One region of the Streptomyces sp. NPDC050619 genome, then DNA from elsewhere that is predicted to be linked to it. Evidence: riboswitches for the same ligand, from Rfam matches in the RefSeq annotation. Region 1 holds a riboswitch; the other holds the start of a gene.

What was found. Region 1 has a riboswitch for cyclic di-AMP ahead of AB0I77_RS16215 (M23 family metallopeptidase). Riboswitches for the same ligand answer to the same signal wherever they lie in the genome.
Region 2: it holds a riboswitch for cyclic di-AMP, as region 1 does, so the genes downstream of both, AB0I77_RS38320 (LysM peptidoglycan-binding domain-containing M23 family metallopeptidase) here and AB0I77_RS16215 (M23 family metallopeptidase) in region 1, are expected to answer to the same signal.

What each region holds. Positions count from the first base shown of each region.
Region 1 covers NZ_JBFAIR010000008.1:220,527-228,091, forward strand. The annotation lists gene AB0I77_RS16200 (DNA topoisomerase IV subunit A) at 1-1,085, opposite strand, end outside; gene AB0I77_RS16205 (pitrilysin family protein) at 1,485-2,846, shown strand; gene AB0I77_RS16210 (pitrilysin family protein) at 2,843-4,243, shown strand; cyclic di-AMP (ydaO/yuaA leader) riboswitch at 4,447-4,614, shown strand; gene AB0I77_RS16215 (M23 family metallopeptidase) at 4,627-5,400, shown strand; gene AB0I77_RS16220 (GntR family transcriptional regulator) at 5,589-6,284, shown strand; gene AB0I77_RS16225 (HPr family phosphocarrier protein) at 6,430-6,711, opposite strand; gene AB0I77_RS16230 (GNAT family N-acetyltransferase) at 6,888-7,565, shown strand, end outside.
Region 2 covers NZ_JBFAIR010000031.1:36,070-43,634, forward strand. The annotation lists gene AB0I77_RS38295 (MBL fold metallo-hydrolase) at 1-330, opposite strand, end outside; gene AB0I77_RS38300 (Glu/Leu/Phe/Val dehydrogenase dimerization domain-containing protein) at 478-1,656, shown strand; gene AB0I77_RS38305 (TetR family transcriptional regulator C-terminal domain-containing protein) at 1,738-2,349, shown strand; gene AB0I77_RS38310 (SGNH/GDSL hydrolase family protein) at 2,731-3,549, opposite strand; gene AB0I77_RS38315 (DUF6250 domain-containing protein) at 3,683-4,384, opposite strand; gene AB0I77_RS38320 (LysM peptidoglycan-binding domain-containing M23 family metallopeptidase) at 4,564-5,505, opposite strand; cyclic di-AMP (ydaO/yuaA leader) riboswitch at 5,510-5,668, opposite strand; gene AB0I77_RS38325 (alpha-galactosidase) at 5,974-7,565, opposite strand, start outside.

The sequences.
Region 1 (7,565 bases):
AGCTCCTTCAGGCCGAGGGTGAGGGGCTGGCCGTCCACGAGCGCCACGTTGTTGACGCCGAAGGACTCCTCCATGGGGGTCAGCTTGTAGAGCTGCTCCAGGACCGCCTCCGGCACGAAGCCGTTCTTGATCTCGATGACCAGGCGCAGGCCGTGCGCGCGGTCGGTGAGGTCCTTGACGTCGGCGATGCCCTGGAGCTTCTTCGAGCCGACCAGGTCCTTGATCTTGGCGATGACCTTCTCCGGGCCGACCGAGAAGGGCAGCTCGGTGACGACGAGACCCTTGCGGCGCGCCGTCACGTCCTCCACGGAGACCGTGGCGCGGATCTTGAAGGTGCCGCGGCCCGTCTCGTACGCGTCGCGGATGCCGGTCAGGCCGACGATGCGGCCGCCGGTGGGCAGGTCCGGGCCCGGGACGTGCCTCATGAGCGCGTCCAGATCCGCGTTCGGGTAGCGGATCAGGTGGCGGGCGGCGGCGATGACCTCGGCCAGGTTGTGCGGCGGCATGTTCGTGGCCATGCCGACTGCGATGCCCGACGAGCCGTTCACCAGCAGGTTCGGGAAGGCGGCGGGCAACGCCGCCGGCTCCTGCTCCTGGCCGTCGTAGTTCGGGGCGAAGTCGACCGTGTCCTCGTCGATGGACTCCGTCATCAGGCTCGCGGCCTGGGCAGCGCGGCACTCGGTGTACCGCATGGCGGCCGGTGGGTCGTCGTTGCCCAGCGAGCCGAAGTTGCCGTGGCCGTCGACCAGCGGGACGCGCATCGAGAAGGGCTGGGCCATGCGCACCAGGGCGTCGTAGATCGACGCGTCGCCGTGGGGGTGCAACTTACCCATGACCTCGCCGACGACGCGGGCGCACTTCACATAGCCGCGGTCGGGGCGCAGGCCCATCTCGTTCATCTGGTAGACGATGCGGCGGTGCACCGGCTTGAGGCCGTCCCTGGCGTCGGGCAGGGCGCGGGAGTAGATGACCGAGTACGCGTACTCGAGGTACGAGCCCTTCATCTCGTCCACGACGTCGATGTCGAGGATCCGCTCCTCGTACGAGTCGTCGGGCGGCGGGGTCTTCGTGCTGCGGCGGGCCATCGCTGCCGGCTCCTCTTTTCTGGTCGCTCGCCTAGGGGTCGCTCACGTCGGTGTCGGGAGGCCGACCCCGCTCAGGCCTTCGGGCCGCTGCGGGGTCGCCCTCTCGACACCGACGCGCTCCTTCGGCGCACTCATGCTGAAGCGTGAACGGGATCTGATGCGGACCATTGTGGACCGAGGCACTGACAATGCGGACCAGGCCCCGGCGTCGGCCGTCCCCCCGGCGTGCACGGGCGCGGCACGCGTTCGGCGGGGCCGCATGCGGGCAGGCTACGCGATCTCGCTCAGGGCGTACGTCGTGCGGGAACTTCGCCGACCGTCCGCACGCTTGCATACAGTGGCAGGACCGGCAGGAAAACCGCGGTTCAAACGACCGCGTACGCGATCGAAGGGACGTACATGCCCATGGGTCACACGGCCACAGCCCAGGCAGGCACCGGGGGCCAGACAGCGACCGAGCACCGCCTGTCCAACGGCCTGCGCGTGGTGCTCTCCGAGGACCACCTGACCCCGGTCGCGGCGGTGTGCCTCTGGTACGACGTGGGCTCGCGCCACGAGGTCAAGGGACGCACCGGCCTGGCTCACCTTTTCGAGCACCTGATGTTCCAGGGCTCGGCCAACGTCAAGGGGACCGACCACTTCGCGCTCGTCCAGGGCGCGGGCGGCTCGCTCAACGGCACCACCAGCTGGGAGCGCACGAACTACTTCGAGACCATGCCGACCCACCAGCTGGAGCTCGCGCTGTGGCTCGAGGCCGACCGCATGGGCAGCCTGCTGGTGGCGCTCGACCAGAAGAGCCTGGACAACCAGCGCGACGTCGTCAAGAACGAGCGCCGGCAGCGCTACGACAACGTCCCGTACGGCACCGCCTTCGAGAAGATGTTCCTCCTGGCCTTCCCGGACGGGCACCCCTACCGCCACACGCCGATCGGCTCGATGGACGACCTGGACGCGGCCAGCCTGGAAGACGCCCGCGACTTCTTCCGCACCTACTACGCGCCCAACAACGCGGTCCTGTCGGTCGTCGGCGACATCGACCCGGAGCAGACGCTCGCGTGGATCGAGAAGTACTTCGGCTCCATCTCCGCGTACGACGGCAAGCCCGCGCCGCGTGACGGCTCGCTGCCCGACATCATGGGCGGGCAGCTGCGCGAGGTCGTCGAGGAGAACGTCCCCGCGCGCGCGTTGATGGCGGCCTACCGCCTCCCGGAGGACGGCACGCGCGCGTGCGACGCGGCCGACCTGGCGCTCACGATCCTCGGCGGCGGCGAGTCCTCCCGCCTCTACAACCGGCTCGTACGCCGTGACCGTACGGCCGTGGCGGCCGGGTTCGGCCTGCTGCGCCTGGCCGGGGCACCCTCGCTGGCCTGGATGGACGTGAAGACCTCGGGCGATGCCGAGGTACCCGTGATCGAGGCGGCCGTGGACGAGGAGTTCGCCCGCTTCGCGGCGGAGGGACCCACCGCCGAGGAGATGGAACGCGCCCAGGCCCAGCTGGAGCGCGAGTGGCTGGACCGGCTCGGCACGGTCGCGGGCCGCGCCGACGAACTGTGCCGCTATGCCGTGCTGTTCGGCGACCCGCAGCTCGCCTTCAGCGCCGTCCGGCGCGTGCTCGACGTGACGGCCCAGGAGGTGCAGGAGATCGCCAAGGCGCGCCTGCGCCCCGACAACCGGACCGTGCTGGTCTACGAGCCCACCGAAAGCACAGAGGCCGCAGAAGGCACCGCCGACGAGACCGAGAACGAGGAGGCGGCCAAGTGACCGAGCTCGCCACGATGGACTTCCATCCCCAGCCCAAGGCGGGCGTGGCCAGGCCGTGGGCATTCCCGGCCCCCGCGCGCGGGACGCTCGACAACGGCCTGACGGTCCTGCGCTGCCACCGCCCCGGCCAGCAGGTCGTCGCCGTGGAGGTGCTCCTGGACGCGCCTTTGGACGCCGAGCCGGCCGGTCTCGACGGTGTTGCCACGATCATGGCGCGTGCCTTCTGGGAAGGCACCGACAAGCACTCCGCCGAGGAGTTCGCCGCCGAACTGGAGCGCTGCGGCGCCACCTTCGACGCGCACGCCGACCACCCCGGCGTACGGCTCTCCCTCGAAGTGCCGGCCTCGCGCCTGTCCAAGGGGCTCGGTCTGCTCGCCGACGCCCTCAGGGCGCCCGCCTTCGCGGACAGCGAGGTCGAACGACTGGTCCGCAACCGGCTCGACGAGATCCCGCACGAGCTGGCCAACCCGTCCCGCCGCGCCGCCAAGGAGCTCTACAAGGAGCTGTTCCCGGCGACCTCGCGCATGTCGCGTCCGCGCCAGGGCACCGAGGAGACGGTCGCCGCCATCGACTCCGCGGCCGTACGCGGCTTCTACGAGAAGCACGTCCGTCCCGCCACCGGCACCGTCGTGGTGGTCGGCGACCTCACCGGGATCGACCTCGACGCGCTGCTCGGCGACACGCTCGGCGCCTGGACCGGCTCCGCGGCCGAGCCGCGTCCCATGGCACCGGTGACCGCCGACGACACCGGCCGGGTCGTCATCGTGGACCGTCCGGGGGCCGTCCAGACGCAGCTGCTGATCGGCCGTATCGGCGCCGACCGGCACGACCGCGTATGGCCCGCGCAGGTGCTCGGCACCTACTGCCTCGGCGGCACCCTCACCTCCCGCCTGGACATCGTCCTGCGGGAGGAGAAGGGCTACACCTACGGTGTGCGGGCGTTCGGGCAGGTGCTGCGCTCCGCGGCGCCTTCTCCCGGCGGGGCCAGCGGTGCCGCGATGCTCGCCATCAGCGGCTCCGTCGACACCCCGAACACCGGCCCCGCCCTCGAGGACCTGTGGACGGTGCTGCGCAAGCTCGCCGAGGAGGGGCTCACGGACGACGAGCGCGACGTGGCCGTGCAGAACCTCGTCGGCGTGGCCCCGCTCAAGTACGAGACCGCCGGGGCCGTCGCCGGCACGCTGGCCGACCAGGTCGAGCAGCAGCTGCCGGACGACTTCCAGGCGACGCTGTACCGGCAGCTCGCCGCGACCGGCACCGTCGAGGCCACCGCGGCGGTCGTGAGCGCCTTCCCGGTGGACCGTCTGGTGACGGTCCTCGTCGGTGACGCGGCCCAGATCAAGGAGCCCGTCGAGGCCCTCGGCATCGGCGAAGTCACCGTCGTTTCGGCCGAGTAGAGCCGAAGCACGACGCACGCGCGCGTAGGGGCCCTGGTGACAGAAGAGTCACCAGGGCTCCCCTATGTCCGAATTGAGGGAGAGGTTGCCTGTCTGCCCTGTGGCATGCGCTACAAAAGCCATGATCTGTTTGGGGATTGAAAGTCGGCCCGTTTAGCGTCATCCCGGCTGTCCGTCAGGCAGTGCGCCGCATCCGCGGCACCGGACAGTCATCGCCGAGTCCCCGTACGGCGCGAGCCAGGGGAGCCGGGGACCCACACATGAAGTCCCTGGGGTGAATCGGACGCCCGCGCGCACCGCGAGGGGGTCCGTAGGAGACCTTCCTGCTCCGAACCCGTCAGCTAACCCGGTAGGCGAGAGGGAAGGAAAGGAACAGCCACTCCATGGCGTTCAACTGCGCCACCGGGAAGCACCGTCGTCCCAGCCGGATGAAGCGCTCCACCGCCCGTGCGGCGGGCCTCGCGGCGCTCACCACCACCGGAGTCATCGGCACCCTGGCCGCCCCGGCGCTGGCCGCCGAACCCGCCGCCGAGCAGACCGGTCTCATCCCCGTCATCACCGTCGGCGACTCGGTCGCCGACGAGATCGGCGCCCAGGCCGAGGCCCAGAAGCAGGCCGCCGAGGAGGCCGAGGCGCAGCAGAAGGCCGAGGAGGCCGCACGCAAGAAGGCGGTCGCCGACGCCAAGAAGGCGCGCGAGGCCAAGGAGGCCAAGGAGCGCGCCGCCCGCGAGGCCGAGCGCGAGCGACTCAACGCCTTCGTCGCCCCGATCTCCGGCTCGTACATCTCGACCGGCTACAAGACCGGCGGCGCCGTCTGGTCCTCCGGCAGCCACACCGGCGTGGACTTCCACGCCTCGACCGGCACGTCCGTCCACGCGGTCGGTTCCGGCACCGTCGTCGAGGCCGGCTGGGCCGGCTCCTACGGCAACCAGATCGTGATCAAGATGAACGACGGCACGTACACCCAGTACGGCCACCTGTCGTCCATCGGCGTCTCGGTGGGCGAGCAGGTCACCCCTGGGGGGCAGATAGGCCTCTCCGGCGCCACCGGCAACGTCACCGGCGCGCATCTGCACTTCGAGGCCCGGACGACCGCGGAGTACGGCTCGGACATCGACCCCGTCGCCTACCTGCGCGCGCACGGCGTCAACGTCTGACGCTCCCAGCGCTTCGCTTCCCGAAGCCCCGGCTCCCGAGCCGGGGCTTTCGGCGTTTCAGACGCCCGTCTGTCCAAAAAATATCCATGGATTCCGGTCCGCTATCGGAAATTGCGGCTCATTGCAATAGAGTCACTGAACACACGTCAATCGTCGACGTTTCACGGGGATTAAGGCGGAGGTCGGTCATGCGTATTCCGGCGCACTCGGTATGCACGGCGATCCGTGACGACATCGTTGCGGGTGTCTACGAGCGCGGCAGCCGGCTCACCGAGGAACTGCTCGCGCGTCGCTACGGCGTCTCGCGCGTCCCCGTCCGGGAGGCCCTGCGCACGCTGGAGGCCGAGGGCTTCGTGGTGACCCGGCGGCACGCGGGCGCGTGCGTCGCGGAACCCACCGAGCAGGAGGGTGCCGACCTCCTGGAGATGCGCATGCTCCTGGAGCCGCTCGGTGCCGCCCGGGCCGCCCAGCGGCGCACCGAGGCCCACCTCAAGGTGCTGCGCGGTCTGGTCCGGCTGGGCCAGGAGCGGGCCAGGCGGGGCAACAGCGAGGACCTGCGCTCCTTGGGGAGCTGGTTCCACGAGACGCTCGCCCAGGCCTCCGGCAGCCCCGCGCTCACCTCGATGCTGACCCAGCTGCGCCACAAGATCGCCTGGATGTACGCGGTGGAGGCGCCGGCCAACCCGGCGGAGTCCTGGGCGGAGCGCGGCGGGATCGTGGACGCCGTGGCGCGCGGCGACAGCGACCGTGCGCGGGCGATCACGGCGCTGCACACGGAGCGCGCGAGCACCGCGCACCGACTGCGTTTCGCCTCCGGCACGGATCGCGCGGAGCGTGTGAGGAACTCGCAACACCCCGTAAACATGACGAGCCTGCGTCATTAACACAGGCGCCGTATACAAAGAAGGGATAATTCCCGGGGGATTACTTCTGCTGTCCGCGAGACGGAAATGCGAAGGGCCCGCCCGATAATTCGAGCGAGCCCTTCCGGGTGTGATACGGCGCCTTTTCTCAGGCGGTCCCGATTTCTCAGACAGTCTCGGGAAGCTCCTCGAGGCCCTCCGAGACCAGCTTCGCGAGACGGTCGAGGGCGATGTCCGCGCCCTCGGCGTCGGAGGCGAGGACGATCTCCTCGCCGCCCGTGGCGCCCAGACCGAGGACGGCCAGCATGGAGGCCGCGTTGACGGGGTTGCCGTCGGCCTTGGAGATCGTCACCGGGATACCTGCGGCCGTGGCGGCCCGGACGAAGATGGAGGCGGGACGGGCGTGGAGGCCCTCGGCCCAGCCGACGTTGACGCGGCGCTCAGCCATGTGATGCTGCCCTTCGGTGTTCAGGTTGTCTAGACCAGTTTCCCACATCGTGAAGCGAGCCCGGAGTGGTCCTTCGTACCGCCCCGGCAGGTCGTCGGACCGCGGCCTCGGTCCGGCTTCCGTCCTCCACAGACTGCCTCGCGCCGTTGTCAGACGCGAGCCGTACTCTGGGGCCCATGCAGACCTCGTCGGACCGGCACGAGTATCCCGCCCACTGGGAAGCCGACGTGGTGCTGCGCGACGGCGGCACCGCGCGCATCCGGCCCATCACCGTTGATGACGCCGATCGCCTGGTCAGCTTCTACGAGCAGGTCTCGGACGAGTCGAAGTACTACCGCTTCTTCGCGCCCTACCCTCGCCTGTCCGCCAAGGACGTCCACCGCTTCACGCACCACGACTTCGTGGATCGGGTGGGACTCGCGGCCACCATCGGCGGCGAGTTCATCGCCACCGTACGCTACGACCGCATCGGCGCCGATGGCATGCCCGCGGCGGCCCCCGCCGACGAGGCCGAGGTCGCCTTCCTCGTCCAGGACGCCCACCAGGGGCGCGGGGTCGCCTCCGCGCTCCTCGAGCACATCGGGGCCGTCGCGCGCGAGCGCGGCATCCGTCGCTTCGCCGCCGAGGTGCTGCCCGCCAACACCAAGATGATCAAGGTGTTCACGGACGCCGGCTACACCCAGAAGCGCAGGTTTGAGGACGGCGTCGTACGCCTGGAGTTCGATCTGGAGCCCACGGACCGCTCGCTCGCCGTGCAGTACGCGCGCGAACAGCGCGCCGAGGCGCGGTCCGTGCAGCGGCTCCTGATGCCCGGCTCCGTCGCCGTCGTCGGGACCGGCCGCGCGCCCGGCGGC
Region 2 (7,565 bases), on a different contig from region 1:
CTCCGCGAGCACGCTGGAGTGCCCGAGCCAGGTCAGGCGCAGGCCGGTGGCGGCGGGTTTGGCGAGGTCGGCGAACGTGGTGGCGTGCACCGGCAAGGTGCCGCTCGGAGCGCGGTGCAGGCGCTGGTCCCGGTCGAAGAAGATCTTCGCGAACTCCAGCGTCGAGCCGGAGGGGCGGATGCGCGCGACACCGCCGGGATTCTGGAAGACACCATCCTTGAAGTGGGGTGATCTGCGGATGCGCGCCATGCGCTCACCGCTCGGGTCCGCGCCGAAGGCCTCGGGGCGCAGCGCAAGGAGCCCGGGGCTCGGGGAACGGAAACCGGACACGGTACCTCCAGGTGGAGTCGGTGAGGATCCCATTATGGTCGCCCCCACCGACAATGGTGATTCTACTGATGATCCGTTCAGTACTTTGACATGTTCCGACCCACCTCCCAATACTGACCTGCCATTCAGTAAAGGCGAGGAGACCGCATGACCACCCCCTTGATGTCGCTCACCTGGACCGACCACCTCACCGGTCGCCAGGGCTTCCTGGTCGTCGACCGGCTGGTGCGCGGCGTCTCCAGTGGCGGGCTGCGCATGCGCGCGGGCTGCACGCTGACGGAGGTCGCCGGGCTGGCCCGCGGGATGACCATGAAGGAGGCGCTGCACTACAACCCCGAGGGACGCTACGTCCCCCTGGGCGGCGCCAAGGGCGGCATCGACTGCGATCCCCGGGATCCGGGGGCGTACGACCTCCTGGTGCGTTATCTGCGCGCCATGCGGCCGTACCTCGAGAGTTTCTGGACCACGGGTGAGGACCTCGGCCTCAGCCAGGACCTGGTGGACCGGGCGGCGGCCGAGGCAGGGCTCGTCTCGTCGATCCAGGCCGTGTATCCGCTGCTCGACGAAGAGACCACCGCCCGGCGGCGGCTCGCGGACGCGTTCGCGGTCGAGGTGGACGGCATCGGGCTCGACGAACTCGTCGGCGGCTGCGGCGTCGCCGAGTCCGTGCTCGCGGCGCTGGACCGGGCCGGCGTGCCGTACCCGCGCACGCGGGTCGCGGTGCAGGGCCTGGGCACCATGGGCGGGGCCACGGCACGCTTCCTCACGCGCGCGGGACTCACCGTGGTGGCCGTCGCCGACATCAAGGGCACGATCGCCAACCCGGCGGGCCTCGACGTCGAGGCCCTGATCGCCGCGCGGGACGCCTACGGCACCGTGGACCGCGGGGTCCTGCGCCCCGCCGACCGTGAACTGCCCAGCGACGCCTGGCTGTCCACCGGCGCCGACGTGCTGGTGCCCGCGGCGGTCTCCTACGCCATCGACACCGCGAACCAGGAGCGGATCACCGCGCGCTGGATCGTCGAGGCGGCCAACATGCCCGTCCTTCCTGAGGCGGAGGAACTGCTGGCCGCGCGCGGGGTGACCGTACTGCCGGACGTGGTCGTCAACTCCGGGACGAACGCGTGGTGGTGGTGGACCCTGTTCGGCGACATCGGCGCCGACGCGGACGAGGCGTTCGCGCACACGCGCCGCTCGATGCGTGCCCTGGTCGAGCAGATGCTGGCCCGCGCCGAGGCCGACGGCACGAGCCCGCGGGCCGCCGCGCACGCCATCGTCGCCGACCGGCTGCCGGTGATCGCCGAGCGGTTCGGGTGGTATCGGTGACGGGTCGCCGAAAGGACTTCCGTCAGGCACCCCAACGACCTCCCCCAGGTACCTCACAGGGCAACGGATTAAGGTGACCGCGTGGCGAGAGTGCGGTTGAGCGTGGCGGAGCGGCGTGAGGAATTGCTGCGGGCCGCCATCGAGCAGATCGAGGCGCGGGGCGTGGCGGCGGTCAGGATCGCCGACGTGGCCTCGGCCCTCGGCGTGAGCAACGCGCTGGTCCTCTATCACTTCTCGACCAAGGAGAAGCTGGTCGCCGCCGCGTTCAGCCACGCGGCCGAGGACGATCTCGCCCATCTGCGCAAGCTGCTCGGCCGTCGCACCACCGCGCTGCGCCGGCTGCGGTCGGCCGTGCGCTGGTACGCCCCGACCGGCCAGGCCAAGGGCTGGCGCCTGTGGATCGAGGGCTGGGCGGCGGCGCTGCGCGAGCCCACGTTGCAGGAGGTCACGCGGTACCTCGACCGGCAGTGGAAGGCGGCGATCACCGAGGTGATCGCCGAGGGTGTGGCCGCGGACGAGTTCAGCTGCCCGGACCCGGGCGGCACGGCCCTGCGCCTCACCGCCCTGCTGGACGGGCTCGCCGTACAACTGACGTGCTACTCGGGTGCGGTGGCCCGGACGCGAGCGCAGGAGTGGGTGGACGAGGCGCTCGCCCGGGAACTGGGCCTGGAGCGCGAGGCGTTGACGACGTAGGACGCGGCAGGACGCAGCAGGCAGCGAGCCACTCGCCCGCCACCGGCCCACCCCAGCCCATCCCAGCAGCGAGCCACTCGCCCGCCACCGGCCCAACCCACCCCAGCCCGGCGGCGAGCCACTTACCCATCCGCCGGCCCAACCCACCCCAGCCCAGCAGCGAGCCACTTACCCATCCGCCGGCCCAACCCACCCCGGCTCCTACACCGCGGTGACGGCGGCGGTCACCCGCATCCCCCAAGCGCGAGCGACACGTCGGCGCCGTCGGTCGACGGGACAGGTCACGCCCGCCGATCCCGCAGCGGGACCCGCCCCGGCAGCACACGAGGCCCGGCCGACACCGGTCCGCAGACCGTCACCGACCGGGCATCCCGAACGCCCTCACGCCACCCACGAGATCCGCGACTTGATGTCGTCCGGCGACAGAGTGCCCTTGGCGGTCACGTGGTCCCCCGACGACTCACCGCGCAGCCGGCGGCCGATCCACGGCACCAGGTACTCGCGCGCCCAGTGCACGTCGTCCCGCCGGATCTCCAGGGTGCCGCGCGGCGGAAGCGGCGGCCACGGCTGGTCCGGGTCGGCCGGGACCTCCACGCCGAGGACCTGGCCCGCGCGCAACGCCACGCGCGTGTGCCCCTCGGGCGACAGATGGAGCCGGTCGCCGTCCCAGGCCCGGCGGTCCTGAATGGTCTTCAGGGACCACAGGTCGAGCACCGGGCAGCCGTATCGGTCGGCGATGGCCCGTACGTGCCCGTTGTAGGTGGCGATCTTGCCGCGCAGATGCTTGAGCACAGGGATGCCACGGGTGTCGAAGCCGGTCGTCACCATGACGGTGCCGACGGCGGAGGTGAGCCGATCGAGCGCCCGCTCGAAGCGCTCGGCGACCTCGTCCGGATCAGTGCCGGGCCGGAGGATGTCGTTGCCTCCGGCGCAGAACGAGACCAGGTCCGGAGCCAGTTCGACGGCCTGCGGAACCTGGTCCTCGACGATCTGGTCGAGCAGCCTGCCGCGCACGGCGAGGTTCGTGTACTGGAAGTCGTCCTCGGGCCGCCGGTCCGCGAGCAGTACCGCGAACCGGTCGGCCCAGCCGACATATGCCCCGTCGGGGCCAAGGTCGCCCACGCCCTCGGTGAAGCTGTCCCCCACCGCTACGTACGACCCGATCCCTGATCTGTTGTCATTCTTCGAATCGTCTGCCACAACAGCCCATGATTCCCCTTCGGATGTGACCTACGCGACCGTAATAAGGGGTTGACGAGCGGTGAGATAAGCCACCCTTCAAGTGTTGGTCAAACCAGGAATACCCCTCCCACCACCGCTGTTGAGGCGGCAACTACCGCGACTGCCACACCCGGAATTCGGCGATCCGGAAATGACTCCACACCGTCCGGAACGCGAAGTGCCCACTCGTGTACGGCTCCGGGTCTCGGTAGTCGAACACGAGCCGCCCGTTGTTCCACCACTGGACCGTCGAGCCGTCGGAGACGACGCGGACCCGGTGCGGCCGGTTCGCCACCAGCAGCGGCTCGGTGTAGTCGTAGACGAGCGGACGCACGCCCGCCTCGCCGACGTAGCGGCGCAGCCGGGTCGTGGTGTTGTAGTTGGCGCCGTAGCCGGCGTAGTACGTCCTGAGGTAGTCGTACTCCTCCAGCGCCCCGCCCCTCGGGGTGGCGAAGAGGTCCTCCGGAGAGCGCACGTCGGTGGCGTTCCAGAAGTTGTTGAGGTCCGAGACCCGGTCGTTGACCCCGCCCTCCGACACCGGCGTGGCGGTGTACTCCAGGACGTAGGGCCCCTCGAGCCGCTGCTTGAACCAGACCGTCGCACCGCTCGGCACGTCGATCTCCAGCACGCCCCGGGCTGCGGTGACGGTGCCGCCGTCCTGGAGTTCGACGGCCCACTTGCCGAGGCCGCGGCGGAAGTCGTCGTGGGCGATGAGCCGGCGGTGGCGAGGTCCGGCGCTCGCGGTGCCGGGGGTGAGGGCGGCGACGGCGGCACCGGCGGCCAGGGCGCCGAAAGCTCTACGCGTGGTCGTCACGGGATACGGCTCCTTCGGATGTGGAGAGCGAAGTGGAGAGAGAAGCGGAGAGGGAAAGCGCTTGCACCGCTTCAGAGTTCACAGTGTCCCCCCTCTCCCCGCCCGGGCATACCGAAGGCCGGACCCGGGGATCGGGGTCCGGCCTTCGGCAGCGTGTCAGACAGGTGGTCGGTGGGGCGTCAGCCGACGGCGACGCCCTTCGAACGGAGGTAGGCGACCGGGTCCACGTCCGAGCCGTAGTCCGGCGTGGTGCGGATCTCGAAGTGCAGGTGCGGGCCGGTCACGTTGCCGGTCGCACCGGAGAGGCCGACCTGCTGCCCCGCGGTCACGGTCTGACCGGACGAGACGGAGAGCGAGGACAGGTGGGCGTACTGCGCGTAGTAGCCGTCGGCGAGCCTGATGACGACCTGGTTGCCGTACGCACCGCCCCAGCCCGCGGAGACGACCGTGCCCGCGCCGACGGCCTTGAGCGAGGTGCCGGTCGGGACGACGAAGTCGACGCCGGTGTGGTAACCGCTGGACCACATGCTACCCGCGACCCGGTACCCGGTACCGACGGAGGCACCACCCACCGGGAGCGTGAAGCCGCTGGCGTTGTCGGTCGTCTGCGCGGCCGACTCGGTCTTCGCCGAGGAGGACGCCTTCGGCGCGGACGACGACTTCGACTTGGGCTTGGGCGAAGGCTTGGACGACGACGAAGAGGGCGACGACCCGGTCTTGGCGGTACTCGTCGTGGCCTTCTTGCCGATCGCGAGCTTCAGACCGGGATGGATCAACGACGGGTTGTCCCCGACCGCCTCACGATTGTCGGCGTAGAGCTTGTGCCAGCCACCGCTGACGCTCTGCTCCTCGGCGATCTTCGCGAGATAGTCGCCGGCCCGAACCGAATACGTCTTCGCGGCAGCCTTCTTTCCAGCCACCGGCTTTTCAGCCACCTTCTTCTCGGCGGCCGGAACGGACGACTGAACGGCCTTTTCCGAAACGGACTGCGCGGGGGCGGCATGGGCGCCGGTGGCCCCCAGAAGCGGGAGGGCGAGCGCGGCACCGCCGGTTCCGGCAACGGCGATGGAACGGGTGAAACGCTGGGACTTGGGGCGGCGGTGCTTACCCTTCGCGGGCATGGTGAATTCCTCTCCGGCGCCTGCGAGGTGAGCTGTCGGGTGCGGACTGGAGATGCCCGGCCATGCCGAAGCACGGCTTTACCCCTAGCCTGTTCCGGAGACCGGAACAGGCGGTTCTACCTGTGGGTCCCCCGCTCCTGCCGTGGACGGGTGAGTGTGCGGGCTCCGGGCGGCGGCAGGATTGGGCGTCCGTCCGGATCGGTGGTGAACGTAAGCGACTAAGACGCAAAGGGACAAGCGAGAGGTTCCCCGTGAATGCGTTTCTTCTTGATCCCCTGTGAGAATTCCCGTCACCCTCCGTGAATTGAAAGAGCGCCCTTCAGCTCAAACACCCTTGAAAAGCGTGTGAATTACGTGAACATGACGGGCGACACACGGTCACGAATATGACGCTCCTCACGTGCCTCCTCGCCAGGTCCCGCCAATTCACCAGGAGTTGGACTCAAGGCGCTAATTAGGACAGAGCTCTCAGATGCGGCGGAGCCGGAGAACCGTCGCATCAAGGTCACCGCGCAGCCCTGTCCGCAGCCCGTGGTGCAGCAGTACGGCCCCCCGGTGAACTTCGCCCGTTTCGCGGCATTCATACGAGGCTGTCGGGTCGAGGCCGCGCAGTCGCAGCGCCGGGACGGGCTCGCCGTAGTGCTGCGCCTCGAGCCAGGCGAGGACGACCGCCTCGTCACCCAGCACGTACTGCACCGCACTCAGCCCGCCCTGCGGAGGGCGCAGCCGGTAGAGGTCGCCGCGCTGCACGAGGGGCCGGATCTCCTTGTAGAGGGTCACCCACTCGCGGGCCTCGGCCAGCTCCTCCTCGGTCCACTCGGCGAGGTCTCCGCCGACCCCGAGCACCCCGGCCATGGCACTGACAAACCGGAGGCGCAGGGAGCTGATCCGGCCGTTGAGCTGGGTGTTGGGGCTGTCGGTGACCCAGGCGGCCATGACCCGGGCGGGGTGGATCTGACTGAAACCGTGCTGGATGGCGAGCCGGTCGAGCGGGTCGGTGTTGTCCGAGGTCCACACCTGGTCCGTGCGGCTCAGCACGCCGAGGTCGATCCGGCCGCCGCCGCCCGAGCAGGACTCGAAGGCGACGCCGGGGTGGGCGGCCCGCAGCCGGTCCAACAGGCGGTACAGGGCGTGCACATGGTCGACCCACAGGCGCTGCGGGTAGGGCTCGCCGGGCCAGCCCGCGTCGGTGAAGCAGCGGTTGAAGTCCCACTTCACGTAGTCGATCGGGGCACTGGAGAGGAGTGCGTGGAGCTGTTCCCAGAGGTACTCCTGGACGTCCTCGCGCGCGAGGTTCAGCACGAGCTGATTGCGCAGTTCCGTCCGCTTTCGCCCCGGTTGGTACTGCACCCAGTCCGGATGGGCGCGGTACAGATCGCTGTCCGGATTGACCATTTCCGGCTCGACCCAGATGCCGAACCGCATGCCGAGCGCGTGCACGTAGTCGCCGAGGGGGCGCAGGCCGCCCGGGAAGCGGTCCGGGTTGGGCGTCCAGTCGCCGAGCCCGGCGCGGTCGCTGGTGCGTGCCCCGAACCAGCCGTCGTCGACGACGAACAGCTCGACGCCCATCGCGGCGGCCCGCCGCGCCAGCGCCCCCTGCTGCTCCTCCGAGATGTCGAACTCCGTGGCCTCCCAGGAATTGAAGAGCACCGGCCGGTCCGTGTCCGCGTCCGGAATGACGTACGTCCGCTGGTAGGCGTGCCAGGCGCGGCTCGCCCCGCCGAAGCCGCCGTCGCTCCACAGGCCGGCGAAGACGGGCGTCGTGAACGACTCCCCCGCCGCCAGACTGAGCAGACCGGAGTCGTCGTAACCGGCCCCGCCGGTGATCTGGATCCGCGTGTCCGGGAGCTGGGCCACGGCGATCCGCCAGGAGCCGGACCAGCCGAGGGCGCAGCCGTACACCTCGCCACGCTCCTCGGTCGCGTCGGTGTCGAGCGCGACCCACGGCAGGTGCTGGTGTCCGGTATGACCGCGGCGGCTGCCGATGACCTTCTCACCGTAGGTGAGGGGAGCACGCACCAGCCGGGACTCCGCGGCCCAGCGGCCGTGCAGCTGGGACA